3 regions of the Oceanobacter sp. ABM4_470 genome follow, and region 3 is predicted to be linked to each of the others. Evidence: predicted binding sites of a transcription regulator. Region 3 holds the regulator's gene; each other region holds the start of a gene.
The links. The regulator sigma-54, encoded in region 3, starts transcription at its own class of promoters, with help from an activator protein. The targets are predictions, from matches to a motif close to TGGCACNNNNNTTGCTNT.
Positions count from the first base shown of each region.

Region 1: ACXADJ_RS02300 (pilin) is a predicted target of sigma-54. The motif match lies at 7,319-7,336, and genes of this name have one in related genera.
Region 2: flgB (flagellar basal body rod protein FlgB) is a predicted target of sigma-54. The motif match lies at 2,802-2,819, and genes of this name have one in related genera.

Region 1 is NZ_JBSWTR010000001.1:510,445-520,512, reverse strand. Features, by position in the region: gene ACXADJ_RS02320 (ketopantoate reductase family protein) at 1-351, shown strand, start outside; gene ACXADJ_RS02315 (sensor histidine kinase) at 492-2,576, shown strand; cobalamin riboswitch at 2,937-3,184, shown strand; gene ACXADJ_RS02310 (TonB-dependent receptor plug domain-containing protein) at 3,300-5,486, shown strand; gene ACXADJ_RS02305 (hypothetical protein) at 5,502-6,773, shown strand; gene ACXADJ_RS02300 (pilin) at 7,500-8,036, shown strand; gene pilB (type IV-A pilus assembly ATPase PilB) at 8,157-9,854, shown strand; gene ACXADJ_RS02290 (type II secretion system F family protein) at 9,961-10,068, shown strand, end outside.
Region 2 is NZ_JBSWTR010000001.1:1,932,763-1,942,830, reverse strand. Features, by position in the region: gene ACXADJ_RS08450 (DUF5017 domain-containing protein) at 1-2,590, shown strand, start outside; gene flgB (flagellar basal body rod protein FlgB) at 2,857-3,282, shown strand; gene flgC (flagellar basal body rod protein FlgC) at 3,285-3,731, shown strand; gene ACXADJ_RS08435 (flagellar hook assembly protein FlgD) at 3,742-4,533, shown strand; gene ACXADJ_RS08430 (flagellar hook-basal body complex protein) at 4,563-8,165, shown strand; gene ACXADJ_RS08425 (GNAT family N-acetyltransferase) at 8,655-9,176, shown strand; gene ACXADJ_RS08420 (SDR family NAD(P)-dependent oxidoreductase) at 9,273-10,046, opposite strand.
Region 3 is NZ_JBSWTR010000001.1:2,890,376-2,900,443, forward strand. Features, by position in the region: gene ACXADJ_RS12710 (KpsF/GutQ family sugar-phosphate isomerase) at 1-966, shown strand, start outside; gene lptC (LPS export ABC transporter periplasmic protein LptC) at 966-1,520, shown strand; gene lptA (lipopolysaccharide transport periplasmic protein LptA) at 1,507-2,106, shown strand; gene lptB (LPS export ABC transporter ATP-binding protein) at 2,103-2,828, shown strand; gene ACXADJ_RS12730 (RNA polymerase factor sigma-54) at 2,956-4,443, shown strand; gene hpf (ribosome hibernation-promoting factor, HPF/YfiA family) at 4,497-4,796, shown strand; gene ptsN (PTS IIA-like nitrogen regulatory protein PtsN) at 4,800-5,252, shown strand; gene rapZ (RNase adapter RapZ) at 5,303-6,169, shown strand; gene ACXADJ_RS12750 (HPr family phosphocarrier protein) at 6,194-6,463, shown strand; gene mgtE (magnesium transporter) at 6,619-7,974, shown strand; gene yjgA (ribosome biogenesis factor YjgA) at 8,050-8,574, shown strand; gene ACXADJ_RS12765 (class III extradiol dioxygenase family protein) at 8,904-9,749, opposite strand; gene ACXADJ_RS12770 (protocatechuate 3,4-dioxygenase) at 9,742-10,068, opposite strand, start outside.

The sequences.
Region 1 (10,068 bases), 2.4 Mb from region 3:
CTGACCGCGCTTTATCAATGTCTTAACGGCGAGTTGGTTAGCAATACGGCTTACCACCAGCACTTTCTCGCTCTGGCGAACGAAGTGCTGCAAGCCAGCAAGGTGCTGAACTGGCAGCTACCGGGCGACTTCGTTCAACGGGTCACGCTGGTTGCGCAAAAAACCGCGGCTAACCGTTCATCCACCCTGCAAGACATTCTCGCCGGTCGCCCTACCGAGCTGGCGTATATTCTGGGCTATTTGCTGGTTCAGGTGTCGCACTTGCCGAAGGAACAGCAGCCTGCTATTCCGGAAACCCGCAAGCTGGCCGAGCAACTGCAAGGCAGGGGACTGACGGTATGGCCTCAATGAATCGTCGCCGCTCTGACTCAACCTCAACGCCCGATACACGCAAAGTACCTTCTGCTTCACGGGGCCCAAATGAGGAACAAAAAGAGCCGATACCGAATACAACCGAGCAAAGCAAAACCGAAAGGAGCGAGACCATCACTATGTCGCACAGCTTGCCCGCTGCAGACGATTTGCGTTCCGAGATTTTGCCGCGCCGCAAAACCATGATCGCCATTATCGTTGCCGTGGTGATTGTTCTGGCGATGTCGGCGGTGGCGTTCCTGATGACCGCTGACCGGGTCAGCCGCAACCATCTGGAACCCGAGCTCAACCGCCTGTTGCTGAATGCAATGGAAAAAGAGCTGGTCATCTCTCCTCCCGACCTGATGGCCGTGCGGCAGCTAATGGAAGACTTCATCAAGCACCCGCGCATTGCCTCAATACAACTGCACGACAACACCGACCAGTTGCTGATTCAAATACCGGCTATTCAAGGGCCAAACATCAACACAGAACGGCTGCAAATACACCGTCACGCGTTCACCACTATTGGCCACGACTACGAAATTGTTATCGCCAACGCCCGTGCCTTGCCGCTGTACTTTCTGACGGAAACCATCAGCACTCTACTGATCATTGGCTCGATCAGCTCGCTGCTGATGTTTTTGCTGTATGTGCTGATCCGGCGCTGGCAGCAGTACCCGTATCACGATCTGAAAAAACAGCTCGACCGGATTCAACTACTGGAGCAAGACGCCTCGTTCCAGTTTCGGGCCGAAGACCCGGACCTTCAACCGCTGGTCGAAAGCCTGAACGAATTTTACTGGCACCTGCATCGACGCAACTTCGACCTCGCCCGCGCCCACCAGCAGGCAGAAAGCGCTCGCCAGCGGGCCACCCTGCTGGCCCAGGAAAGCGCTCGTATGAACGACGACCTGGAGAAAGAAATTCGCGTACGTTCCACCATGGAACGGCAGCTGGGTCACACCAAAAGTTTGCTGGACGCCATTCTGAACGCCATTCCCTTTGCGCTGTTTTCGGTCGACCAACACGGTAATCTGTTGCAGTACAACCGCCGCGGCCAGGAACTGCTTAAAACCGCGCTGCTGAAATCCGAGCATCCTGCCACTGAAACCGGTCATCCCGGTGTGCAACTGGGTCAGCCACTGAATGGCTTTATTCCCGAACTGGATAACATTATTCGGACGGTGCTGGGCACGATTGCCAGACGAGCCCATATCCAGCAAGTTCATGCCCAGCATGATGGCAACGCGTCAAACGACGCTCAAAACAGCTCGGATCATCCAACCGACCGTAAGCCGCTAACACAGCAGCACCTGACGCTGAACAGCATTGAGCAAGAGTTAAAAACCGAAGTCACCGCCTACGCTCTCGATAACAGTGACGAGGCCGTTGCGGTGATTCGTCTGGAAGACATTCGCCAGCGCCTGAAAATGGAAGAAATGATGGTGCAGTCGGAAAAAATGCTCACCGTCGGTGGACTGGCCGCTGGCATGGCACATGAAATCAACAATCCGCTGGGGGCTATTTTGCAAAACCTGCAAAATATTCGACGCCGTCTGCTGGGCCAACTGCCCGCCAATCGACGCACCGCGGAATCCCTTGGGCTGGATTTGCTGGCACTGGAGCAGTACCTGCAACAACGCGATGTGATCCAGATGATGGACCATATAAAAGACGCCGGAGAACGGGCCGCTGCGATTATTGAAAGTATGCTCAATTTCTCCCGCCAGAACGACGCCATGCTGGAGAGCCAAAGCGTCAGCGACCTGATCGATAACGCCATCAATATCGCCCGATCCGACCTCAACTTCCGCCACGTTGAGCTGCAACACAGCCCAATGGATCACCTACCTGCGGTAAACGCCATTCCCGGCGAAATCGAACAAGTGCTGGTGAACCTGATCAAAAATGGCCTGCAAGCGCTGTCGCAATACCACACCGACGACGAACCGGAATGGAAACCCGTGATTCGCCTGCACGCCTGGCGCAATGGCGACCTCGTTAGCATCAGCGTTGAAGATAACGGCAGCGGCGTACCGGCCGACAAAGTCGCCCACGTGTTTGAACCCTTTTTCACCACCAAAGAAGTCGGCGAAGGCACCGGCCTGGGGCTATCGGTGTCGTATTTTATCGTCACCAACCACCACAAAGGCCAAATGCTCTACCGCCACGCCGAACCCCACGGTGCGCGGTTTATCGTCAAATTGCCAATCAGTAAATAAGCACTGGCCATCTTTTGTAGAGCAGGTTTAGAACAGATGTAGGTCAGATAAACGTAGGTCAGATAAAGACGCGCAGCGACTGCCATCTGACGCAGCCATGTTGAATCCCCCACCACATACGTGGGAGGTAGCTTGCCTGCGTTTATCCGGCTTCGCCGGACGGATGGGACATGTCCCATCCCTACACATTAGGTTATGGCACTTGTAGGGTAGAGGCATGCCTCTACTTGCCTGCGATTATCCGGCTTCGCCGAGCGGATGGGGCATGCCCCATCCCTACAACATCATCAAACACCGACGCACTGCGGCCATTTCTACCACTCAGCCGCCACTTCTTGACCAATTTTCCCCTTCCCTATACTCTTCCGCGCTTGATCAGGTGCCCTTGTACAAAACACAACCAGTTTTTCAGGGTTAAACGGGAAGTTCGGTTCCTCTGGCAACTGCCAGACATTCCGACGCTGCCCCCGCAACGGTGATCGACCCAAGCAACAACCGCAATGCCAGCCGCATTTGCAGCCACTGCTCTGACGAGCGGGAAGGCGTTGTTGCCGAGCCCATTGGCTCTGGTCGTAAGCCCGGATACCGGCCTGATTGCAATACTGACGTTGCGGAGGGCGACGGGAAAGTAGTCAAGCCTGCCGGAGCCCGTCTGCGCTCTGGTGCTTCGTCGTCCCTTTCCCACAATCCCGTCCGCAGTAACTCCCATGCAAGGACACCGGATTGAATTCACCCACGGCCCCAACCTCCCGACACTCCAGTCTGGTATTTATCATCAAGAATATGCTGGTTTCCGCCTTGTGGGTCGTCGGCCTGATGCTGGCGGTACTGCCGCATTCTTCCCGTGGTGAAACTCTGTCGAACAACACCTCAGGGGCGCAGTCCGGTACCAGCGATGAACAACCCCTTGATGAACAACCCCTTAATGAACAAACCACAGATGAACAAATCACCAATGACCAAATAGTGGTCTACGGCCACACCGTCACAGAAAACCAGCAGCTGCGCAGCTTTGATGCCAGCCAACTGGCCGACGGTTACCGCAATCTGGGGGAATTTCTGTCGTCTTTGAACGGCGTTCAGGTGCAGGCACTCGGCGGCATGGGCGACCCGGTGCTGGTGTCGATCCAGGGGGCAAGCACCAACCAGACCCGCGTGCTGGTAAACGGCGTTCTGCAAAACAGCGGTCAATTTGGCCACTACGATTTGGCTGATATACCGCTAGGCAATATTGAACGTATCGACGTCATCACCAGCGCCAGTGACAGCAGCGACGGCTCGGTGACCAACGATCAGGCTATTGGCGGCACGATTAACATCATTACCCGCAACGCCGACCAAGCCAGCCAACAGCTGCAACTGGGCGCAGGCAGTTACGGCACCTTGTCGGCTAACCTGAACACCTCTGCGGAAGTGCTGGGCACACCTATCGCGGTGAGCATCGACCATCAGCAAAGCGATAACAACTACTCCTACGCGGTCCCCAATCCACAAAACTCCAGCCAGCTGTACGTTAAGCAAGACCTCAACAACGCCGCGTTCCGCAAAGACCGCATCGACGTCTCCGCCAGCCTCAGCAGCACTCAAGTGCAAGCCTGGTGGCAAGACCGCGAAAAACAGCTGCCGCAATATGCGCGCAACTCCACACGCAACCGCGCCTTGTTAACCAGCAAACAGCATGGCCTGCGCTTGTCTGGCCATTGGGGCAACGACTGGTACCAAAGCTGGTCATTGAGCCACTCACTTGAGCGTCAGGCCTACAAAGACCCGTTGGCGATCTTCTCTTACACCACCAACGACGACCACTACCGTTACCAGAACACCGAAGCCTCGCTCAGCAGTCAGTTTGGCGAAGCGGCAACAGGTTGGGAGCACTGGCTGTTCACCTTACAAGCCCAGGGCAAAGAACAGACCTACGCCAGCCGCTACAGCAGCCCGCTCAGCAACAGCGACAACTGCAACGGCCTCGGAAGCCAGTGTGATCAGTTTTCCTGGCTGCAAGAGTGGCAAGCCGGCGGACAGGTAGAATGGCAGAACAACGATCTGACGCTATCGCTGGCATCGACCCATCACCAGCAAACCTCGATGGCCAGAACCCTGCACGGCACCTCCAGCAGCGATGGCGAATCCACCATCAAATGGCCTTCTACTACCGCATCCATCAAGCAGGCGTTTGTATCGGAACACAGCTTCGGCAGCGTGCATTTGAACTGGAAGCGCGCCTTGCGCATCCCCAGCCTGTACGAGCGCTTCGGCGACCAGGGCATGACCCGTGGCAACGCCGATCTGACCCCGGAGCTGGGCCGCACCCTGACCGCAGGCTTTGATATTGAAGCCGATGTATTCGCGCAGCCGTCGTTGGCAGTCACCGTATTTCGGCGTCAATTGCAGAACACCATCGTCGTGGTATACGACCCATCAACCGGGTCAGGTCGTTACGAAAACAGCGCCGATGCCGTCATGAAAGGCCTGGAGTGGCAGTTGAAAAGCCGTTTTGGCAGCTCTCAATCCGCCTTTGGAAGCTGGCAGTTATCGCTGGCTGGCAGCCACTATTCCAGCACCAGCAGCAGCGACACCAAGTCGTACGACGATAAACAACTGCCTTCCATTTATCACCAACGTTTGCTCAGCAAGCTGCAGTGGCAAAGCGTGAATCAGGCGACCCGTGTCAGCCTCGAAAACGAGCTGGCCGGCGATATTTATCTCGACCGCAGCAATACCGTCAGCGGCGAAGACCGCAACCTCTGGAACCTGAATATCCACCGCGATACCGGCACGCTGGGCAACCGGGTTAGCCAGTCCAGTGTTGGCCTGCGGGTAAAAAATCTCTTTAACCACGAATTTACCGACTTCAGCAGCAGACCCGCACCCGCCCGGGAGTGGAATCTGTACCTGACCTGTCATTACTAAACCAAGGAATCCCTCATGTCTTATGATGCTCTGTTTACCAAAAAGCTGATGCTGGCCAGCGCCGTCGCCAGCTCCATGCTGCTGACTGCCTGTGGTAGTGATGATGATGACAACAAACGTACTGCGATTACTGGCGAAGCCTTTGCCGCTTTTACGACGGCCTCAGACTATAGCGGCTCTGAACTGGTGTATGGCAACGTTACCGATCTGCGCACATCAACCAACACCGTCCTGAACACCACTGAAACTAACTTTGGTATCGCTGGTGAAGGCAATCGCTCCAGCTTGTACTACCTGGATCGAACCAATGGTCTGGTAAGCAACTTCGATATCAGTAGCACACCTGGTGGCAGCGACTACGATTGGCAATATTCCGTCAACGAAACCGAGTCAGACAGCACCTCTAACCCATACACAGTGGTACACGAATCTGACGACGCAGCCTGGGTCGTTCGTTACGGCAGCAGCTCCGTTCTGAAGATCAACCCGAATGCCACAACCGCTGAAGAATTCCAGCTGGCAGAAGTTGATCTGTCTGCCTACACCGTAGAAGGCGCAACCTACCCACGCATGGCCGATGCGGTGATCTACAACAACACCCTGTTTGTCGTAATGCAGCGTCTGGACGCCTACTGGACACCAATGACGGCCTACATTGCCGCCATCGACCTGACCAGTATGGAAGAAATCGATACCGACACCAGCACCGACGGCCTGAACGGCATTGAGTTGAACATCACCAACCCAAGCACGCTGGAAATTGAAAACGGCATTCTGTTCGTTTCAGGCCACGGCCCATACGGCAGCAACACAGGTACCGGGTTGGACATGGTAGACGCCACAACCTACGCCGTAACCAACCTGATCAGTGACGAAGACAGCAACCTGTCTGAATACAACGCAGAAAGCGAAGCTGGAGTCATTCAATATCACATTGGCGACGTAGAACCGGTGAGCGACAACCTGGTGTACTTCACTGTTGCGCTAGAGCAGGGATACGGCACCACTCTCAACAATTACCTGTACCAGATCGACCCAACGTCTGACGACGCAGCCACTCTTGTTGATATCACCGCTGGTCTGAACAGCGACACCACACTGGGCAGCAACGACGAACTGACCCTGACCGACCTGGAAAGCGACAGCGAAGACCGCCTGTGGGTTGGCGTTGCCAACAGCGACAACCCGGGCCTGCTGGTACTGGACACCGACACCAACAGCCAAAACAACGAATACGTAGAGCTGAACCTGCTGCCACGTAAAGTTGTAATCCTCAACGCTGAATAAGCGCTTCAGGGCTCTTACCGAGCCCCTAGCCTGGCTCTTCCCCGCGCCATCGCCCGATGGCGCATTTTCTGATTCTTTCGCTTTTTCACTCCGACTACGCCGCCAGGAAGGGGCATGCCCCTTCCCTACATTCCGTTTAAACGCGTAATTCCCCATATAGGCTGACTTGGCTGTGGGAGGTAGCTTACTGCCGATACAGCGGTAACCTGTAAAAACCCTACATGGCTTAGCATCCGGGAGCGCGGGCGGCTCGCCCGCCATAATAAATGGCACTCGCTATCCGAGTTTATTCAACCTGCACAAAGTGATTCTGTTACCTGCGAAGACCCGACGTTGCCAGACAGACCGGAAATAACTCCAAACCACCTGCGATGACACTTTTGGACACCACCACCATCCCAACCCAAAACGGGTGACAAAATTTGTCACTTTGGCTCAGTTGCCGTCTAACCCAATCGTTTTGCTCAAGTAATATACGAATGAATAACGGCGTCAAAATGCCAACGCCATCACAAAAACCGGGCTTTTTAGCAATATCAAAAAATTGGCACGACTCTGGCTTATACCAAGCAGAGCAGGCGAATTTGGATTCCCCCCTCAATAGAATCCAAATTCTCATGCCGCTTTAACGGCTTTGTCACCAAGACAAACCACCCTACTGCGCCGACACAAATTAAACGGTAGCCAGCCAAATGGCCGCCAATTTTTAGAGAGTGGAGACTTCCCATGAAATCAGCTCAAAAAGGTTTTACCCTTATTGAATTGATGATCGTAATCGCGATCATCGGTATTCTGGCTGCTGTTGCTATTCCTCAGTACCAGTCCTACATCGCTCGTTCTGAAGTACAGACTTCCTTGGGCAGTGTTCGCGGTGGCCAAAACGCGATTGACGACTACGTTCAGCGTTACGCTCGGTTGCCAGCAAGCACAACTATCCTGGAAGACTACAACGGCACAGACCTGACCAATGCAGCTTACACTGCTGGCAAAGGTTACACCGTTGCATACGACCTGACCGTTCCGACTATTACAGTTACCTTCACAACCGAAGCTTCTGCCCTGTTGAACGATGGCTCTGACGCTGGTAGCTACGTTCTGTCTGGCTGTGGCCAGTACACTGCGCTGACTGAAGCAGCAGCATCTGGTGCCGGTTCTTGGGCTACCGCTTGTACTGCAGCATTCACTGCGGGTACAACTTCTCCTCTGGAGTGGGGCCTGACCAGCTCTTCTAACCTGAGCATCGAATTCGAACCACGTCTGTAATCTGAGATGTGCGTAAGGCCCCGCTTCGGCGGGGCTTTTTTTTGCCTGCAGGAAAAGCCTGCAGATATAACTCAATTTTGCTATTTTTCTTTTCTGGTTTGATCTTTTGGAATTTCTGACATGGCTGTACTAACGGGTATTCCCAAGCGACTTGTTGCAACGGGTATTGATGAGCAGGTGCTGCAAAGCTTACTGACAGAATCCAATGACAAGCGTATTCCGTTCGTCAAACTTGCCGCGGAATCCGGCCAAATACCCTCTGCCCAAATAGCCTTTGCGGCTTCTGAAGAGTTTGGCCTGCCGCTACTGGACCTGAGCGCCTTTGATACTGAAGCCATTCCGGAAGAATTAAACAACATAGAATTAATCGAAAAGCACCGTCTGGTGCCTTTGATGGCTCGCGGCTCGCGTCTGTATGTTGCCCAAGCCGATCCTACCCAGATTCAGCCGCTGGACGATTTTAAATTCAGCACCGGCCTGAACGTCGAGCCCGTTATTGTTGAACACAATAAACTCGAGGCCCTGGTAGAAAAGCTGATTAATGCCCAGGACTCTGGTATGGATGATCTGGGCTCAGAGTTGGACGATGTCGACCTGGAAGACCCGGATGCCGCTGACAAGGAAGCAGAAACAGCGACCAATGCCAACAGCGGCGACGATGCGCCGATCGTGCGTTTTGTGAACAAAATGCTGCTGGATGCCATCAAGATGGGCTCATCGGATATCCATTTTGAGCCGTATGAAAAGCGCTACCGGGTACGTTACCGTACCGACGGTGTACTGCACGAAGTGGCCAATCCGCCGGCCTCTCTTACCGGTAAAATTGCTGCCCGCTTGAAAGTCATGTCGCAGATGGACATCTCTGAACGCCGTATTCCTCAGGATGGCCGTATCAAGATGCGGATATCCAAATCCAAAGCCATCGACTTCCGGGTTAACACCTTGCCAACTTTGTTTGGCGAAAAGATCGTTCTGCGTATTCTCGACCCGTCTTCTGCACAGCTGGGCATTGATATGCTGGGTTATGAACCTGCCCAGAAAGACCTGTATATGCATGCGCTGTCGAAGCCGCAGGGCATGATTCTGGTAACAGGGCCCACGGGGTCCGGTAAAACCGTGTCTCTGTATACCGGTTTGAATATTCTTAATGAGGAAGGCACCAATATTTCCACCGCCGAAGACCCGGCAGAAATTAACCTGGAAGGCATTAACCAGGTGAACGTTAACGCCAAGGTCGGCCTCGACTTTGCGGCGGCCCTGCGTTCTTTCCTGCGTCAGGACCCGGATGTGATCATGGTGGGTGAAATTCGAGACCTGGAAACTGCATCCATTGCCATCAAGGCCGCACAAACCGGCCACCTGGTGTTATCTACCCTGCACACCAACAGCGCCCCGGAAACCATTACCCGCTTGGCCAATATGGGCGTACCCGCGTTCAATATTGCTACCTCGGTTTCTTTAATCATTGCCCAGCGTCTGGCGCGTCGTTTATGCAAAAGCTGCAAACAACCCGCGGATATTCCAGAACAAGCCCTGCTGGACCTTGGTTTTACCAAAGACATGCTGGAAGGCGCAGAAATTTATCAGCCTGTTGGCTGCGATCAATGCAAGGGCGGATATAAGGGCCGAGTGGGTATTTACGAGGTGGTCAAAATCACCGATGCCCTCTCACGTATTATCATGGAAGGCGGCAACTCCATTGAAATCGCCGATGTGGCCCGTAGCGAAGGTTTTAACGACTTGCGCACTTCGGCACTGATGAAAGTGGCCCAAGGTGTTACCAGCATAGAAGAAGCGAATCGAGTCACAACGGATTAATCAGAACAGGGTATGATTACCCTCTTCAAAATTTGAAATATCTGACGAATCAACCTTCAGGTGGGCAGCCAGCTCACCTGGATAAGCGGTAGAGGCAGTTTTCATCATGGCCAAGCAAGCCAAAAGCATTGAATTTACCTGGACTGGCGTTAACAAACGCGGCCAGAAGATGAATGGCACCATGTCTGGCAACAACATGGCCATGGTTAAAGCT
Region 2 (10,068 bases), 960 kb from region 3:
GGTTGTGAGCTGTTTCAACGGCACGGAAAACTGTGACGACTGGCTGATTGTGCCAGCTACGCTGGATGCCGGTGCCAGCTACTCCTTGAGCTTTGAGTCTGCCTACAACTACGGCTCAGACCCGCTGAGCCAAATCAAGCTGCTTATCTCTACCGACTTCACTGGTGACGTTGCAGCAGCAAATTGGACTGATCTGTCGGATCAAGTGACCTGGTCTTCCGGCAGCTGGGCGTTTGTCGATTCCGGCGACATTGACCTGTCTGCCTATGCGGGAGAATCGGTTTATATCGCTTTCCAGTACAGCAGTACCTCAGGCGGCGATGCGGCGACCTGGGAAATCACCAACGTCGAATTAGTGAAGCAGGTTGCTACCAACGAGGACGAAGTGGTTTTCTCTGACGACTTCAAGTCCGGTCTGGATAGCCACGATGTGGTAAGCGTCAACGATGATGGTCAGGACTGGACGTCCGATGCTGGTTACGGTGCCAAGGTAAGCTGTTTTAATGGTACGGCTGCCTGTGATGACTGGCTGATTGTGACTGAGTCACTCGATGCGGGTGCCGACTATGTTCTGAACTTCGAGTCTGCTTACAACTATGGCTCAGACCCGCTGAGTCAGATCAAGCTGCTGATTTCCACCGATTACGCAGGCGACGTAGCGACCGCTAACTGGACCGATTTTTCCGATCAGGTGAGCTGGTCTACAGGTAGCTGGGCGTTTGTGGAGTCCGGCGATATCAATCTGTCTGCTTACGCGGGCCAGACTATTCATATTGCTTTCCAGTACACCAGTGTCTCAGGCGGTGATGCGGCGACCTGGGAAATCACCAACTTGACCATTACCAGGCTGGGTAACGGTGCGGTTGATGTTGAAGATACCACTGGCGGAACTGTGCTGGCAGACAATGCGCCAGCCGCCACACTGAATAACGTGAACCTGCGTACCGAAGGCACGTTGGCGTTTGAAGAAGTGGCCGTACCAGCGGCAGAATCTGCAGAGAGCTTCCAGGTGGTTGGTTCTTCTGGCCTGACGGTGGACGGTGTAGCACTGGCCGATTCCGGCTATAAAACACTGGTGAAGTCCGGTGACCTGATCGACGGCAACGTCTACGCTCAAGTGAAAGACAGCGCCGGTTCGGACCTGTTTGTGTCCAACTACAACGAGTTCAGCTCCATTCTGCCAATCGACGATCGCATCTTTGCGGTCAGCCAGTTTGAAAACATCCCGGGTGGGATGCACCTGATGGAACTGACTCAGGACACCACCACCGGTGCGCTGACGCCAATTTCTACCGAGGCGTTGGACTTCTCCCATGTTCACGGTGGCTACAACCACTGTGCCGCCATGGTGACTCCATGGAACACGCACATGGCCGCAGAAGAGTACGAGCCAAACGCCCGTGCCCGTAATGCCGCGACGGGTTCCATCGACAGCTACTACGACCCCATTGCCGATTACCATGCCGACCTGAGCCTGGTGCAGGTGAACCCGTACTGGTACGGCTACCCGGTTGAAATCGCGGTCAACGTTGACGGTGCTGACGTGACGACTGAGATCACCAAGCACTATGCGGTGGCCCGTGTATCCATCGAAGTGCCTTACGTGATGCCAGACCGCAAGACGATGTACCTGACTGACGACCAATCCACCGGCGGCGGTCTGTACATGTTTGTTGCTGATGAAGCGGAAGATATGTCTGCCGGTACTCTTTATGCCATGAAGTGGAATCAGACCGATGCCGGTTCTGACGAGAATGCCGGTATGGGTGCTGCTGACATTGAGTGGATCAATCTGGGTCACGCGACCAACGAGGAGGTCTCAGCCTATGTGAACGGTGATGCGCCACTGGCCTTTGCCGATATGTTTGATGCGATTGATCCAGTGGACGGGCAGTGCGCGTTGGGCTACACCAGCATCAACTTCCTCGGCGAGCAGGAGTGCCTGAAGTTGAACAGTGGCATGGAACAGGCTGCTTCCCGTCTGGAAACCCGTCGCTATGCTGCTTACATGGGTGCGACAGTGGAAATGGCCAAGGAAGAGGGGTTCACCTACAACCCACATAACCACAAGATCTACCTGGCAACCACCAACGTGGTTCGCAGCATGCTGAACGGCTCGAACGAAACCGGTGGTCCAAACCACATGCAGCTGCAGTCCAACATGTGTGGCGGTATTTATGAAATGTCGCTGGGCAGCAACGAGGAAATCGGTTCCGAGTACGTAATCGGTGCCGCTCGTGGCGAAGTCGCCGGTATTGTAGAAGGCTCCAGCTGCTCCGTTGACGGCCTGGCGGGTCCTGACAACGTTGCCTACGTAGGTTATGACACGCTGATCATCACCGAAGATACCGGTTACCACGACAACAACTTTGTTTGGGCCTATAACCTGCAAAGCAAAGCACTGACCCGTATTCTGTCCGCACCAAGTGGCGCAGAAAACACCGGTCCGTACATGTTCAACCAGATCAACGGTTTTGCTTACATCACCAACGTGGTACAGCATCCGGCAGGGGAATCGGTTGATCCTTCTGCCGGTAACGAAGCGGAGCTGGGTTACTTTGGCCCGATTCCGGTAGAAGCTGCTGAATAATTGCTTAACAAACACGTTGTCAGGCATTACTGACATGTGCTCCAAAGCCGCTGCCCTCAGGTAGCGGCTTTTTTGTTTGCTTTTCAGCACTTCTGTCACCGTAGGCCAATCACTTCCTGCCGCTGGTAAAAGTGGCGGCAATTTGCCGTTCCGGCTTACCACTCCTCTATGGGTATTCTCCAACTTACTGATAAATAAGAAGATTTTTATTTGGCACGGCGGTTGCTGTATTCACTGCAAGTTAAGTTTCGACTGTGGTAACGGCAATGGCGGCAATCAGTTTCAACAATGCACTCGGTGTTCATGACGATGCTCTGCAACTTCGTGCCAAGCGGGCAGAGGTGCTGGCGAATAACCTCGCTAATGCCGATACCCCGGGATACAAGGCGCGGGACTTTGATTTTCAGTCAGCATTGGATGCAGCGGTTGAAAACGGCAATGTGGGCACCGCCCAGCAAACCAGTTTGACGCTGGAGCGCACCAACAGCGGCCATTTGGCCGGATCGGGTACCGGTTCCATGGATGAAAGCCTGCTGTACCGCAATCCAATGCAGCCTGCGCTGGATGGCAACACGGTCGATTCGCAGCTGGAATCGGCGCTCTACGCCAAAAACAGCATCGATTACAACGCTTCCTTTGAGTTCCTGAACAGCAAGATCACGGGCCTCAAAGGCGCCATCCGGGGAGAATAATCATGTCATTAACCAATGTGTTTGATATCGCCGGTTCTGGCATGAGTGCCCAGTCGGTGCGTTTGAATACCACGGCTTCCAACCTGGCTAACGCGGAAAGTGCCTCCAGCTCGGTGGACGAAACCTACCGCGCTCGCAAGCCCTGGTTTGCGGTAATGCAGCAGGAAGAGCTGAAGCTGAACGAAGACGGCCAATTCAGTGGCATGGACGACGGTATCGGCGTTGGGGTGCAAGTGCTGGGTATTGTCGAGAAAGACTCACCACTGCAAGCCCGCTTCCAACCGGATCACCCGATGGCTAACGAAGACGGTTATGTCTATTACCCCAACGTCAACGTGGTAGAGGAAATGACCGACATGATGTCGTCTTCCCGCAGCTACCAAATGAACGTCGAGGTGATGAAAACTGCCAAGCAAATGCTTACCCGTACGCTGACGCTGGGCCAGTAAGGAGGTTTTCATGTCCACCATTGATACAACGACCACCTCGTCTTCGGTACTGGATCAGTACAAGGCTTCGACCGATTCCGGTACGGGTACCTCCGATAACGAACTGGGACAGGACGCCTTTCTGGAGCTGATGGTTGCTCAGTTGAACAACCAGAACCCGCTCGACCCAATGGACAACCAGGCGTTTGTGGCACAGCTGGCGCAGTTTTCAACGGTTGAGGGCATCGACAACCTCAACACCACGGTTGAGACCATTTCGTCCGAGTTCTCGTCTTTCTCTGCCTTGCAGGCCTCCAGCATGGTTGGTCAGTCGGTGATCGTTGATGGCAACACCACCGGTGTGCTGCGCGACGGCGGCACCCTGAATGGCTATACCGAGTTGGAAGAAAGTGCCACCGACCTGAGCCTTGCGGTGTACGACAGCAGCGGTCAGTTACTGGAACAGTATGACATCGGCACGCACGCCTCTGGCGCTCTATCGGTGGAGTGGGATGGCCTTAACCTCAGCGTCGATGGCGATGAGCTGAACAGCAGTGCCCTGAACCGGGACGAATATCTGACCGATGACAACGGCGAACTGATTCTGGACGACGACGGCAACCCGCAGCTGGTGCCTTACGAGGCCGGTGAGTATCAGTTTGTACTGACGGGCACCATCGACGGCACAACCGAACAGGTTGATATGAGCATGAGTACCCGGGTAGAGAGCGTGACGTTGGCTTCCAGCGGCACCGTTACCCTTAATTTGACCGGCGGTCAGACAGCCAGCATGTCTGATATCAGCCAGGTTCTCGAAGACTAACGCACGACAGGTATCAAGAGGAATTCGTCATGGCTTTTAACATTGGTTTGAGCGGTATTAACGCGGCGTCTACCGACCTGTCGGTCACCGGTAACAACATCGCCAACGCCAGCACCACCGGCTTCAAGGAATCGCGAGCGGAGTTTGGCGACGTCTACACCAACTCACTGCTGGGCAGTGGCAGTGCGGCAGTGGGTAGCGGTGTATCGGTTGCGGATGTGGCGCAAGAGTTCACCCAGGGCAGCATCAGTGCCACCGACAACACACTGGACCTCGCCATCGATGGCAACGGCTTCTTTGTATTGAACGACAACGGCTCGCAAACTTACACCCGTTCGGGGGCGTACAACCTCGATGCCGATGGCTATGTCACTGCTAATAACGGTGCGGTGCTGCAAGGCTTTTTGGCCGACGAAAACGGTGAAATTGCCGGGGTACTGCAAGACCTTCAAATCGACGTTACCAGTCAGTCCCCACAGTTAACCAGCGACGTACAGTTGGAAGTTAACCTCGACGCCAGTGAACCGATTTTGCAGGAACTGGGCACCACAGTAGATACCACCGGTCTGGCGATTGGCGCAGTTGACGCAGGTATTCCTGAATCGACCTTCACCACCTTGTCCAGCGCCGGTCAGCCGATGACCGCTGGTACTGCCGCACGGGTGGGTTTTGCCACCGACCTCACTACGGTTGCAGCGGCCGGTTATGGCGCCATCAGCATGGATATTGATGTGGGTGACGGCTCTGGTGCCCAAACCATCACGCTGGACGGCGTTGCAGCCGGTGGCTCCGTGGCGGATATTCTCAGTGATGTGCAAGGGGCTCTGGATGATGCCTTTGGCTCCCAGCAATTTACTGCCAGCCAGGGTACAGGCGGTGAGCTGGTGATTACTCGTGCGGGCTACGCCGCAACCGATGGTAGCGCGTTTACTCTTTCAAACACGGCTGCATTTGATGCCGCCTTCGGTGCCAGCGGGGCAGTCAGTGCCGGTACCCAGGGCAGCCTGCTGTTTGTTGGTGACACGCCACTGACCATTGACTTGTCGAACACCCCGGGTACTTCAACAACAACCCGTACCACGGCCACTCCGCCGCTGAATATTGTTGCCAGCGACGCCGGTGAACTGGCGGAATTGACTGCTGGTAGCATCATCGGTGCTCAGGATTTGAGTACCGCCAACGGCAACGTGCTGGCGTTCACTATTGCCACCGGTAACGGCTCCACTTACAACATCAACCTGTCCGAAGCCAGCTGGGCCTCCGCTGCACCAGCCGACTATGCCAATGTGACAACCGCTGAGCTGGTGGCAGAAATCAATACCCAAATCGCTGCTCAAAGCGCCACACCCGATGTGAACGTGGTGAACAGCAGCGGCTTTATTTCCTTCCAGGCTCAGGCTCCGGCAACCGAAGGTGATTACGTACAGCTGGCGGATAACACTGCCACCTCGAATGGCCTGAACCTGACCGACCTCGGCTTTTCTACCTCAAACCGCTACGACGGTGGTGAAGCGCCGGTTGATGCCAATAACGAATTCCAGATTGAAGTGACCAGTACCACCGGTAACACCGCTGGCCCATACACGATAACCATTCCGCCAAATACCTATGCCGATCTGGATGATCTGGCCAACGCCATTCAGCAGCAGTTTGATCTGGTAATTGGCTCCAACGGTCTGGCTGACAACGTCAGCGTTGAAGCAGTGGGCGGTCAGTTGGTGTTTACCAATCTGGTGACCGGCTCCGGTGAGGGCATTGATATTACCGCTACCGGTACGGAGCCTCAGGCCGTTACTGAGCTGGGCTTTGACAGCCTGTATGCCGTGGCCGGTACCGATGCCATCGACCGCAGCAACAGCTTCCGTATTAATCTGACCGTGCCGCAGCCGGATGAAGAAGGTCGTTCCGGTTCTGTACTGATCTCGCTGGATCAGGAAATCAGCTCGGTGCAGGAGTTGGCTTCGGCCATTAATGCCCAGTTGAACAGCCAGGATTCCGACAGCTACATTGGCGTACAAGCCTACGCCGTGGAAGTAGAGCCTGCGACGACGCCAATCCAGTATCAGCTGGAACTGCGCGCCACAGACGCGGGCGAAGCCTCGACCATCAGCATCACCAACATTAACGCCTCCGGCGGTGACATTACCGACGCCGAATTGTTTGCCTTGCTGCAAGTCGACGCCAGTGACGACACCCTGATGGTTGAAGGTATTGAAGGCGTTAACAACGGCTACCCGGAAACCATGGTGACCCTGACCAATCCGGAAGGGGAAGAAAGCATCATTACCATTCCGGAGTACAGTGCTGCCAATGAAATCGTCGCCTTGCTGAACGATGAGCCAGGGGTTACTGCCTCGGCAACCTCCACCGCCACCCTGACAGCGGCGGGTTACAACAGCCCGGGCAACGACATGACCATTACCCTCAATGGTCAGCAATTAACGTCAACTTCGCTGGAAGACCTGGCTGAAGAAATCAACGAATACACCGATACCTCGCTGCCGGGCTTCACCGCGGAAATCAACGCCGACGGCGATCTGGTCATCAACAGTGCCACAGGCCGCGATATTGATATCGAGATTTCTTCCAGTACCGATACCGACTCGCTGGTGATTGTGGGCTCGTCCACCACTGGCCCGCAGGTACTGGGCGGTAGCGCCGGTGCGGCCTCGGCGGCCACCATTGGCGGCACCGTGAATATCGTACTCAACGAAGGCTATAACCTGTCGAATCCGACGCCATCGGTATCGGGTATTTTTGGCACCCTCAATGCTTCTGAATACACCGAATACGCGCTGAACACCTTCGATCCGAACGATTCTGGCACCTATAACCATTCCACCTCGGTGACCATCTACGACAGTCAGGGTAACGACCATGTGATGACCCAGTACTTCGTGCGGGAACCCGCCACCGACGAATCGTCCGACTCCCAGTGGGTCATGTACGTAACCGTGGATGGACAGAACGTGGGTGATCCGGATTCGACGCTGGATTACCCGGCCAACCAGCAAGCCACCATGGCCAGCTTCGATCTCTACTTCAATCAGGATGGCACCATCGATGAAGATGCCATCGGTGAAATGTACATCACCAACTGGGACCCACTGGACAGCAACGGCGACCGTAACGGTGCCATCGGCTCAATGAATGTGTTGGAAGGCGGTTTACCGCTGACCACACCGGCGAACAGCTCCAACTTTCAGATCAGCCTGGAAGGCACCACCTTGTATGGTTCTGATTTTGCGGTTAACGAAGTGGATCAGAACGGTTACACCACCGGTCGTTTGAGTGGCCTGCAAATTGATGACGACGGCATTATCTTCGCCCAGTTCACCAATGGTCAGTCTGAGACTCTGGGGCAGGTGGCGTTGGCCAACTTCACCAATCCGGAAGGTTTGACCAAAGTAGGTGACACGGCATGGGCGGAGTCTTACTCGTCTGGTGTGCCGACCATTGGCGAGCCGAATACGGCGTCTTTGGGGCAGATTCAGTCATCCGCGCTGGAAGATTCCAATGTCGATTTGTCGGAGGAACTGGTGCAGTTGATCATTGCTCAGCGTAACTTCCAGGCCAATGCCAAAACCATTGAAACGTCTGACCAGGTAACTCAGGCCATCATCAACATCTGATTATCTATAAGGGGACATCTATTTAATCCTGCACGGCTCTCGGCTCGGGCCTCCTGCTTCGCCCTACCTCCTGCATCCATGCAGTCGTGCGCGAGTGTTGCCATTGTTCAGTGCAAGGCGACGAATGCAGCGAAATGACGAACCTGTCCGGTCGAGTCTTTTCAAGTTCGTCAACACCGCACTGGGCGGCGGCAACCCGCGCCCTGCGGGGGCTGCCGGATGATCTCGACTCTGTGTCGCCGACTTTTGACTTGACCCGTCAGGCCTGCAAGTCGGCTTCGTGATTCGAAACCACCCGGTAGCCCAGAGTGAGCACCGGATTAAATAGATGTCCCCATAACCGCTCTACCCATAAGTCAGACAGGGCTCATGGGTTTTGATTAGAAAAGAGGGGACGAGTAGCAGACCACAGATAGATCGCTGCTCTTCTCCGCTACCCTTATACGCGTTAGTCTAGAGGCTCCCCCTTGAGCTTCAACGGAGCGAACCATGGCTAACGAATCCCCGCAACAACGCCGCATCGACATCGTTAAGGTTGATTATCGCAACCCGCAGCATGGCCAGCAGCTGGTCGATCTGTTGGACGCTTACGCGCGTGATCCTATGGGCGGGGGAGAGCCGTTGTCGATAGAAGTACAACGTACATTGCCACAACGCTTGGCGGCCGTGCCGTACGCACACAGCTGGATTGCCTACGTGGACGATCAGCCTGCCGGTTTGCTGAATGCCTTTCTGGCGTTTTCCACCTTCAAGGCCAAGCCGTTGATGAACATTCACGACATTGCGGTGAAGTCAGCGTTTCGTGGTTTGCAGTTGAGTCAGAAATTGCTGCAAGCGGCCGAGATGGAAGCTATTGAGCTGGGCTGCTGCAAGGTGACTCTGGAGGTTCTTTCCGGTAACGAAGTCGCGAAAAATGCCTATCGTAAATTCGGATTTGAAGGCTACGAGCTGGACCCGGAAAACGGTCACGCGTTGTTTTGGCAAAAACACCTGGATTACACCAATTTGTAATCCCAGATTGGCAGAGCTTCCCAAGGCACCGGCCTGAAGGCTTGCTTGTTTAAGACGATGGTTATTTAAAAAGGCCCTGTTTAGAAAGGCGCTTGTTTAAAAAGGCAGCAGGCTGCCATCCCAAAACAACAGCTTGCCGGACTGTTGTTCGGTCAGGTTTTCCATAATCGTCATCATGCGCTCGGCAGTTTGCTCTACGGAATAGAGCTTGCCCTCGGCAATACCCTCCTGAAACGGCTTGCTCAGCGGTGTGTCGGTCGTGCCGGGATGAACCGCGCAAACCCGGGCCGCCGGGTTCTTGCGACGCCATTCAATATCCAGATTACAAATCAGCATGTTCAGGGCGGCTTTGGTCATTCGGTAGCTGTACCAGCCGCCGAGCCCATTGTCTGAAATACTTCCCACCTTGGCCGACAGCGAGATCCAGCGAAACTCCGTCTTGCGGTTTATGTGGCTATGAAGGCTCTGCGCCAGATGGGCGTGGGTCACCAGATTGCTGCTCACCGATTGCATCAGCCAGTCGGCGTCAAATTCCCGAATCGATTTTTCAGGCCGGTGGTTGTCGTCATGCAGCACACCGCTGCAATGGTACACCCGGTTGGGACACCCGACGGATTGCCACAAACCGGACAGCTGTTCGAGACAGCGTTTGTCCGATAGATCGACCGTCAGATGCTGGTGGCTGGCTGCCATGTTGGCATCGGCCTGTGGTGCACGGGCTTGTGGTGCACGGGCTTGTGGTGACTCGTCCCGTGACAGGGTGATGATGTGGACATCGGGCATCACCGCCAGCGTGCGAAAAATCTGCTGACCAATGGCGCTGCTGGCACCGGCAATCACCACGGTGGTTGAGGCAGAATTCGGGGACATAATGCGTGCTCCAGTGTGAAGG
Region 3 (10,068 bases):
ACTGAATTTAATTACCTCGAATCTGCCAAGCGTTCTATTGGACTGGAACGCGACGCCATCAACGATCTGATCGGCCGCCTGACTGACGATTTCAGCAAGGCCTGCCGCCTGATCATGGACTGCAAGGGCCGTGTTGTGATCACCGGCATGGGCAAGTCCGGTCATATTGGTAACAAGCTGGCCGCCACGCTGGCCAGTACCGGTACCCCTGCGTTTTTCGTTCACCCGGGCGAAGCCAGCCATGGCGATATGGGCATGATCACCCGCGAAGACGTGGTGATTGCCCTGAGTAACTCCGGCGAAACCTCCGAAGTCACCAGCCTGCTGCCACTGCTGAAGCGCCTGTCTGTGCCGCTGATCAGCATGACCGGCAATGCCGCATCGACGCTGTCCTCTGCTGCCGATGCCCACCTAGACACCGGTGTTGAACAGGAAGCCTGTCCGCTCAACCTGGCCCCAACCTCTTCCACCACCACAGCACTGGTGATGGGAGACGCACTGGCCATTGCCCTGCTGGAAGCCCGTGGCTTCACCGCTGAAGATTTTGCTTTCTCCCACCCGGGCGGCAGCCTCGGCCGTCGCCTGCTGCTGAAAGTTGAAGATATCATGCACAAGGGTGACGAAATCCCGGTGGTTGCACCGGCCGATAGCGTATCCCGTTCTTTGCTGCAAATGACCTCCAAGGGCATGGGCATGACCACCATTCAGGACGCCAACGGCGAACTGTTGGGTATCTTCACCGACGGTGACTTGCGTCGTGCCATCGACCAGGGAGTTAACATCCAGACCGCCACCATTTCCGACGTGATGACCCGCAACGCCAAGAGCGTTCCGGCCAACATGCTGGCGGCCGAAGCCCTGAAGATCATGGAAGACGTGAAAATCAGTGCATTGGTTGTGGCTGAAGAAGGCAAGATTCTGGGGGTACTGACCACTCACGACATGTTGCGCGCCGGAGTTATCTGATGCGTAAGCGTTACCTGCTGCTGGTTCTGGCCGTCTTTTTTGGCATGTCGTTGCTGGCAGTGGAACGCTATACCAACGAACTGGTGATTGAAGAAGTTCACCAGTCCGTTGATGAACCTGATTACTACGGTGAAAACCTGCGTCACCGTCGCTTCAACGACGCCGGTGAACTGGAACAGTCACTGCGCGCGGAAGCCTCACGTCACTTCGACCAGAGCGGCGAAAGCATTCTCGACCAGCCAGTGGTGGAAACCACTGATGCCAATCAGCAACGCTGGCAGGCCTCTGCCGACCGTGGCCTGATTGCCGACTCCGATGCCGAAATCCGCCTGCAAGGCAATGTGTTGCTGGAATCCCGCGACCAAAGCAAGCCGATGACCATCACCACCGAATCGCTGATCTACAATCCGGATCAATCCCGGGCGTCGACCGACGACTGGGTTATCATCACCGACGGCACAAGTGAAACACGCTCCCAGGGTCTGAGCGTGGATACCAACCGCCAACGAATAGAACTCAAGCAACACGTGAGTACCCGTTATGTTCAAGAATAAGCTGGCCATGCTGTTAATGGCAGTGAGCCTGTTGCCGTTGACCGCCCAAGCCCTCGAAAGCGACTGGCAGCAGGAAATGGTCATCCAGTCCGACCGCGCCGAGCTTGACCGCAAAACCGGCATGGTGGTGTACGAAGGTGACGTTGAGCTGACCCAGGGCACCCTCAAGATTCAATCCGACCGTCTGGTGCTGATTCTGGAAGGCAAAAGCCTCAAGCAAGCCATTGCCGAAGGCGAGCCAGCCCGCTACGAGCAGCAAGTCAGTGCCGATAAGCCGGTGACCAACGCCAGTGCTGAACGCATCGACTACTTTGCTGCCGACAAGCTGATCAACTTCAGCGGCAACGCCGAACTGACCCAGGAAAACAACAGCTTCAGTGGCCAGCAGATTCGTTACGACATCACCGCCGAAACCGTCTCTGCCAGTGGTCAAACGCCAGCCTCCGACCAGTCGGACGCCAGCGGCGAATCCGATAGCCAGCGTATTCGCGTGATCATCCAGCCGCAGCAAACCGGCCAGGCTGACAGCGCCAACAACAACCTGGTGGACACGGACGAGGAGACAGCTGCGGAGACCAGTGAATGAAGACCCTCAAGGCGCAGCACCTGGCCAAAAGCTACGGCGGCCGGGAAGTGGTAAAGGACGTATCGCTGGCAGTTTCCAGCGGTCAAATCGTCGGTTTGCTGGGCCCCAACGGCGCCGGCAAAACCACCTGTTTCTACATGATTGTGAACCTGGTGCAGGCCGACAAGGGCCGTGTCAGCATCGACGATGAAGACATCTCCCACTTGCCGATGCACGGCCGCGCCAAGAAAGGCATTGGCTACCTGCCACAGGAAGCCTCGATCTTCCGCAAGCTCAGCGTTGAAGATAACATTCTGGCCATTCTGGAAACCCGCGACGACCTCAACAAGGCCGGCAGGCAGCAGCAACTGGAGCAATTATTGGACGAATTTCACATCCAGCACATTCGCAAAAGTGCCGGTATGGCCCTCTCCGGGGGCGAGCGCCGACGGGTCGAAATTGCCCGCGCACTGGCCGCTGAACCGTCCTTTGTGTTGCTCGATGAGCCTTTCGCAGGGGTTGACCCGATTTCTGTCGCTGACATCATGGACATCATTCGCCAGCTCAAAAACCGCGGTATCGGCGTGTTGATTACCGACCATAACGTGCGGGAAACATTGGCAATTTGCGAAAAAGCCTACATTGTAGGCGGCGGCCACATCATTGCCGAAGGCACCGCCGACGAAGTGTTGGCCAACGAACAGGTACGGGCTGTGTATCTGGGACAGGATTTCCGTCTCTGATCCGCAACGCTGCCAGAGATTCCGGTATTTCGCTGTTTGCAAAGCGAAACCATACAGGCATAGGCAGGGCGCAAAGCTTGCGTATAATGCACAGAACATGCCGATCATTGATGAACAGTAGCGCAGTATGAAAGCATCGCTTCAGTTAAAAATGGGTCAGTCGCTGACCATGACGCCACAGCTGCAACAGGCCATCCGCTTGCTGCAACTGTCGACTCTGGATCTGCAACAGGAAATCCAGGAAGCCCTGGACTCCAATCCCATGCTGGAACATGACGAGTCCGAGAACGAAGACTTCTCCTCCGAAGCCAGCAGCAACAACGACAATAACGAAACCGAAGTCACTGCCAGCACGCCGGAACCGGAAACCCAGGAACTGGGCGACCAATGGTCTGACGACAAAATGCCGGACGACCTGCCGGTTGACAGCGACTGGGACGACACCTTCCAGACCACCGCCAGCATTGCCGCAGGCCCAGGTCCTTCCGGTGACGATGATTTCGACTATGACTCCCGTCATGCCACCACCGACGACCTGCAAGGTCATCTGGAATGGCAGCTGAACCTGACGCCCATGAGCGACGTCGACCGCGAAATCGCCACTATGCTGATCGACGGTGTCGACGAAGACGGCTACCTGCACACCACCATCGAAGACGTGCTCGAAGCCATGGACCCGGAATCCGAGGTGGAACAGGAAGAAGTCGTTGCGGTACTGAAACGCCTGCAACAGTTCGACCCGGCCGGGGTGTTCGCTCGCGACCTGCGCGAATGCCTGTTGCTGCAACTGGCGCAACTGCCAAAAGACACCCCCTGGTTGACCGAGGCGCAACTGGTGATCAGCGATTTCATCAATCTGCTGGGCAGCCGCGACTACCCGACCCTGATGCGCAAAACCAAATTGAAGGAAGACAACCTCAAGGCGGTACTGCGACTGATCAAGGAGCTCAACCCGAAACCGGGGGCAGGCATCAGCGGCGAACAGTCCGAATACGTTGTCCCCGACGTCATCGTGCGTAACATCCGCGATGAATGGCGCGTCGAACTGAACCCCGACATTGCGCCGAAACTGCGCGTCAACGCCGACTACGCCTCGCTGGTGCGTCGCTCTGACAGCAGCTCCGACAACACCTTCCTGAAAGACCACCTGCAAGAGGCTCGCTGGTTCATCAAGAGCCTGCAAAGCCGCAACGACACCTTGCTGAAAGTGGCGACCAAAATTGTTGAATACCAGATCGAATTCTTCGAAGAAGGCGAAGAAAAGATGAAACCACTGGTATTGCACGACATTGCCGAAGCCGTTGGCATGCATGAATCCACCATTTCACGGGTCACCACCCAGAAATTCATGCACACCCCACGAGGCATTTTCGAGCTCAAGTATTTCTTCTCCAGCCACGTCAGCACCGACACCGGCGGAGAGTGCTCCTCGACCGCTATTCGCGCCATGATCAAGAAACTGATCAGCGAAGAAAACGCGCGTAAGCCACTGAGTGACAACAAAATTGCCACCATGCTGAGCGAAAAAGGCATTCAGGTGGCGCGACGCACCGTCGCCAAATACCGTGAAGCCATGATGATTCCACCATCAAACGAACGTAAACAGTTGATCTGATGTCAACAACAGGTCTAGTCTCAGTATTGGATCTGTAAAGGAGGAGCCGTTTTATGAGCATCACTATTAGTGGCCAACACGTTGAAGTAACGGAAGCCATGGAAGCCTATGTGAAAGAAAAACTGGTGCGCCTGGAGCGCCACGCCGACATCACGTCGGGTCAGTTTATTCTCAAGCTCGAGAAGGATCGCAAGATTGCCGAAGGCACCCTGCACGTAGCAGGTGCCGACATCAACGCAACGGCGACTCACGACGACATGTACGCAGCCATCGACCTGATGGCCGACAAACTGGATCGTCAGGTGCTTAAACACAAAGAGAAACTGGTTGCACGACAGCACGGACAAGGCTAACGCATGACCCTCCAAATCGCCGATATCCTGACCCCGGAACGCACCATCAATGACGTGACGGTTTCAAGCAAAAAGAAGTTGCTGGAGTTCATCTCCAGTCTGGTTGCGGAAGAACTGAGCGATAGCTCATCGGATGAAGTGTTCGAACGACTGCTAGGGCGCGAGCGCCTTGGCAGTACAGGTATCGGCGAGGGCATCGCTATCCCCCACTGCCGTTTGCCTCAATGTAACGAAGCCGTTGGCGTGCTGCTGCACCTGAACAACGCCATCGACTTCGACTCGATCGACCGCCAGCCGGTCGACCTGGTGTTTGCCCTGCTGGTGCCGGAAGAAGCCACCGACGAACACCTGCAAATTCTGGCCACGCTGGCGCAAAACTTCAGCCAGGCCGATTACCGTCAGAAGCTGCGAGATGCCTCTGGCAATCGCCCCCTGTTCGACGCTGCCCTGTCCTGACGGGTAGCCGAACCAGTCACTCAGCCACCGACAACCACTGGAGACAGGTTATGCGTCTGGTCGTCATTAGCGGTCGCTCCGGTTCCGGTAAATCCAGCGCCCTGGCCGTGCTGGAAGACCTGGGTTTCTACTGCATCGACAACCTCCCCGTCGACCTGCTGCCAGCCCTGGCAGAATTGCCATGCAGCGCCGAAAAGCGTTCATCGGTCGCGGTCAGCGTTGACGTTCGTAACCTGCCGGACGACATTGAGCACCTCACTGAAGTACTGACTGAGCTGCCACAACACTACCGCCAGCTCGACATCGTCTTCCTCGACGCCACCGAAGAAGTGCTATTGCAGCGCTTCAGCTCGACCCGTCGCAAACACCCGCTGACCGACAACAATATTTCGTTGGCTGAAGCCATCGACCGCGAAACCGAACTACTGGGTCCGGTGGCCAACATGGCCGACCTGACGCTGGATACCACCAGCATGTCGGTGCATGACCTGCGTGGGCTGATCAAAATGCGCGTTGCCGGTAAAAGCACACCGGACATGGCGGTGCTATTCCAGTCATTTGGCTTCAAGCAAGGCATCCCGCTGGACGCCGATTTTGTGTTCGACGTACGCTGCCTGCCCAACCCTTACTGGCAACCGGAACTGCGACCGTTTACTGGCCAGGATGAACAGATTCGCACCTTTCTGTCCGGCAAGGACGAGGTCAACGAAATGTTCACCGACATTGAAAGTTATCTGCTACGCTGGCTGCCTCGATTTGAACAAAATAACCGTAGCTACCTCACCGTCGCCATTGGCTGTACCGGTGGCCAACACCGCTCGGTATACCTGTCCGAACGCCTGACCGAAGCCTTCCGCGAACGCTTCAGTAACGTTCAGGTTCGCCACCGCGAACTGAACCGCCTCGGTCACAGCTAACCCGCACTATCAGGAGTTTCATGGATGGTCTCGACCACGATCACCATTATTAACCGCCTTGGCCTGCACGCCCGCGCTGCTGCCAAACTGGTGTCCACCGCCGCCGCCTACGGCAGCACCGTGAAAGTGGGCTACCCCGACCGCATGGTGGATGCCAAAAGCATCATGGCCGTCATGATGCTGGCAGCCAGCAAAGGCACCGATGTCCAGATCATCGCTGAAGGCGATGACGAGCAAGCCGCACTGGATGCCCTGTGCGATCTGATCAACCGCAAATTCGATGAGGGCGAGTGAACTTTCGCCCTTTTTCTGCTCTAACTCTCTTCTGAAATAATTCTTTTATTTCAATCTGATAGCGACTATTTCGGTAGTAATTTCCAACTCTTGTACATGGCAAGGCCTGAGCTTTCAGGCTAAAATCATGCCATCCCTACTGGCGGTGAATCCTCATGGCAGAACTCAGCGAAAAGGCAAAAGCAAAACTCCATAGCCTTAATGAAGCGCTGGAATCCGGTGCCATGGCCAAGGTGCGTCGAATCATCAACTCTGGCCTGGCGCCGGTCGACGTCGCCCACCTGATCGAATCCTCTCCACCGAAGGCCCGTGCAGTCATTTGGGAGATGGTCGACAAGGAGATCGAAGGTGATGTCATCCAGCATCTGTCGATCGACATCCAGAGCCAATTCCTCAGCGACATGAGCGCCGAAGAGGTTGTTGACGTTACGTCCGACCTTGAAACGGATGATGTTGCCGACATTCTGCAGCAGCTGCCTGAGCGTGTGACTCAGGAAGTGCTGGACTCCATGGACCACCAGGACCGCGCCCGAGTAGAAGCCATTCTTGGCTACCCGGAAGACAGCGCCGGTGGTCTGATGAACACGGATACCATCACCATCCGTGCCGACATTACCCTCGATGTAGTACTGCGTTACCTGCGCCGTCACCAGTCGCTGCCGGACATGACCGATAACCTGTTGGTGGTTAACCGTCAGAACGAATACATCGGCATGCTGCCAATCCGCAAGCTGCTGGTCAGCGACCCGCAACAAAACGTACGGGAAGTAATGTCTACCGGTGGCCACGTGATTCAGGCCACCCAGCATGAAACCGAAGTGGCGAAACTGTTTGAACGTCACGATCTGGTATCCGCCCCGGTGGTGGACTCCAACGGCATGCTGCTTGGCCGTATCACCATCGATGACGTGGTTGACGTAATCCGTGAAACCGCCGACCACTCGTTAATGAGTATGGCCGGTCTGGACGACGAGGAAGATACCTTTGCGCCGGTGATGAAAACCACCAAGCGCCGGGCCGTGTGGTTGGGGATCAACCTGATTACCGCATTTATTGCTTCCGCTGTGATTGGCCTGTTCGACAAAACCATCGAAGCGGTAGTGGCACTGGCGGTCTTGATGCCAATCGTTGCCAGCATGGGCGGTATCGCTGGCAGCCAGGTACTGACGCTGGTGATTCGTGGCCAGGCCACTGGCCACCTGAGCGGCGCCAACTTCAAATGGCTGTTCAACCGGGAACTCGCTGTGGCCGCTCTTAACGGCGTGTTGTGGGCGGTGGTGATTGCCTTGCTGGCTTACGTCTGGTTCCGCGATGCCGGTATCTCGGTGATTATGGCGGCGGCCATCCTGATCAACCTGCTGGCGGCTGCCATGAGCGGCGCAGCGCTGCCGATGATCCTCAAGGCCCGAGGCATCGATCCGGCCCTTGCCGGTGGTGTTATTCTGACCACAGTGACAGATGTGGTAGGATTCATGTCTTTCCTGGGTCTGGCGACCCTCTTCTATCTTTAATACCGTCAAACCCGATTGTGGTTTTTCGAGGTGCAGCCATCGCTGCACCAACCCCTATGACCTTGCGAGACCTGTATGAGCGACTTTGATTACGATGCCTTTGACGAACAGCCAGAAGAATACGAGCTGGTCAGCAAATCGGAAATGAAGCGTGAAATGGAGCGCTGGCAGGCACTGGGCGAAAAACTGACCCAACTGCCGGAGTCGCTCTGGAAGCAGCTACCAATCAGCGACACCCTGCTGGCAGCCCTGAACGAAAGCAAACGCATCAAACAGTTTGGTGCCCGCAAACGTCACCTGAACTACATCGGCAAAGTCATGCGTGACGAAGACGTCGATGCCATTCAGCAGTTTGTCGATATGCAAGACCCGTCCAGCGAAGCCTATGGCCGCCGTCAGGGACAACTGGAAATGTGGCGCAACCGCCTGCTGGCCGACGGCAAGGCACTGAACGAATTCATCGAACAATACCCACAGGTAGACCGCCAACAACTGCGTAACCTGGTCCGCAACGCCCAGAAAGAAATTCAGGGCGAAAACGGCAAACCGGGTAAAAGCTACAAGGCGCTGTTCCAGCTGATCAAATCCGAGACGGAATAATTTAGTCTGAAGTCTGAAGTCTGAAGTCTGAAGTCTGAAGTCAGGTGTCTGGTGTCTGGTGTCTGGTGTCTGGTGTCTGGACAGTAGTGTGGGAGAGAGCTTGCTCTCGATAAGCTTATTCGAGAATGACTTATCTCCAACACCGCACTTGTCAGATGACAGCCGCTGCGCGTCTTTATCTGACCAACAAAACTCATCAAAGTCTGCCGTTGTAGGGTGCGCACTGCGCACCAAACGGACTCCTGACAATAAAAAACCCGCGAATGCCTCTGTGACTACCACAGCAACAAACGCGGGTTTGAGCCCAAACGCTTATCCCCAAGCGGGAATCAATCTTCCTCTGGCGTCAGCAGCAACACCCCGGCACCGGTATTGGATATCGGTGCATGGTAGTGCTTGTGCAGCACATTCACGTTGTCTGGCAGCGCGCCGCGCATCACCATCCACATGATCACTTCAATGCCTTCGGTACCGGCTTTTTCCATGATTTCGCTGTTGGACTGATTGCACAGCCACTCCGGGTTTTCGATCACAGAGTTGATGCACTCAATGTCGTATTCAACGTCAATCAGGCCTGAGCGTTCACCTTGCAGCTGGTGCGACAGACCGCCAGTGCCGATGATCACCACCTTCATATCTTCCGGATAGCTCTCGACCGCTGTCCGCAACGCCTGCCCCACTTCATAACAGCGACGGGCACTTGGCAGCGGATGCTGAACGGTATTCACTGCAAACGGCAGGGTTTTCAGCGGATAGTCACCATGATGACGCCAGAACAGCTGCATCGGTACGGTAAAACCGTGGTCTACTTTCATTTCCTGGCAGGTGCACATATCCACACCCTGATTAATCAGCTTTTCCGCCACGTGCCATGAGAAAGCCGCATCGCCCTGAAATGGCTTCAGTACCGGAATACCCCAGCCTTCATCGGCGTTCTGGTACTGATCGGCACAGCCCATTGCAAAGGTTGGTACCTGATTGAGGAAGAAATTCAGGCCATGGTCGTTGTACACCACGATGGCCAGGTCCGGCTTGACCTCATCCAGCCACTTTTTAACCGGCTCGTAGCCGTCGAAAAAGCGCTTCCAGTATTCGTCCTGCTCCAGCCCTCCGGCAATGGCGTTGCCAATGGCCGGGATATGAGATGTGGTCAAACCCGCAATGATCTTAGCCATGCCAGAATCCTCCTTCCTGCTTCAACTTGTCTTCAAAACCTTCGGCGTTGTTGGCCAGCATCTGAATAAACTGGTCGCGGGTAATGCCATGAAACGCGGCACCGGCATCCTGTACGTTCAGGCCATGGAAAACGGCGATTTTAGCGAGGTAATACACATTGCCGCCGAGGTGCATCAGCTTGAGGAAATCTCCGGCCAGCACCGCTTCGCGCTGCTCGTCACTGAGCTGGTACTTGCGGCAGTAGGCATCCATATCCGCTTCAAATTCGTCGCGGTTGTGCTTGTGGATAAAGGAATACGCCATGCGATTGAGGTTGTA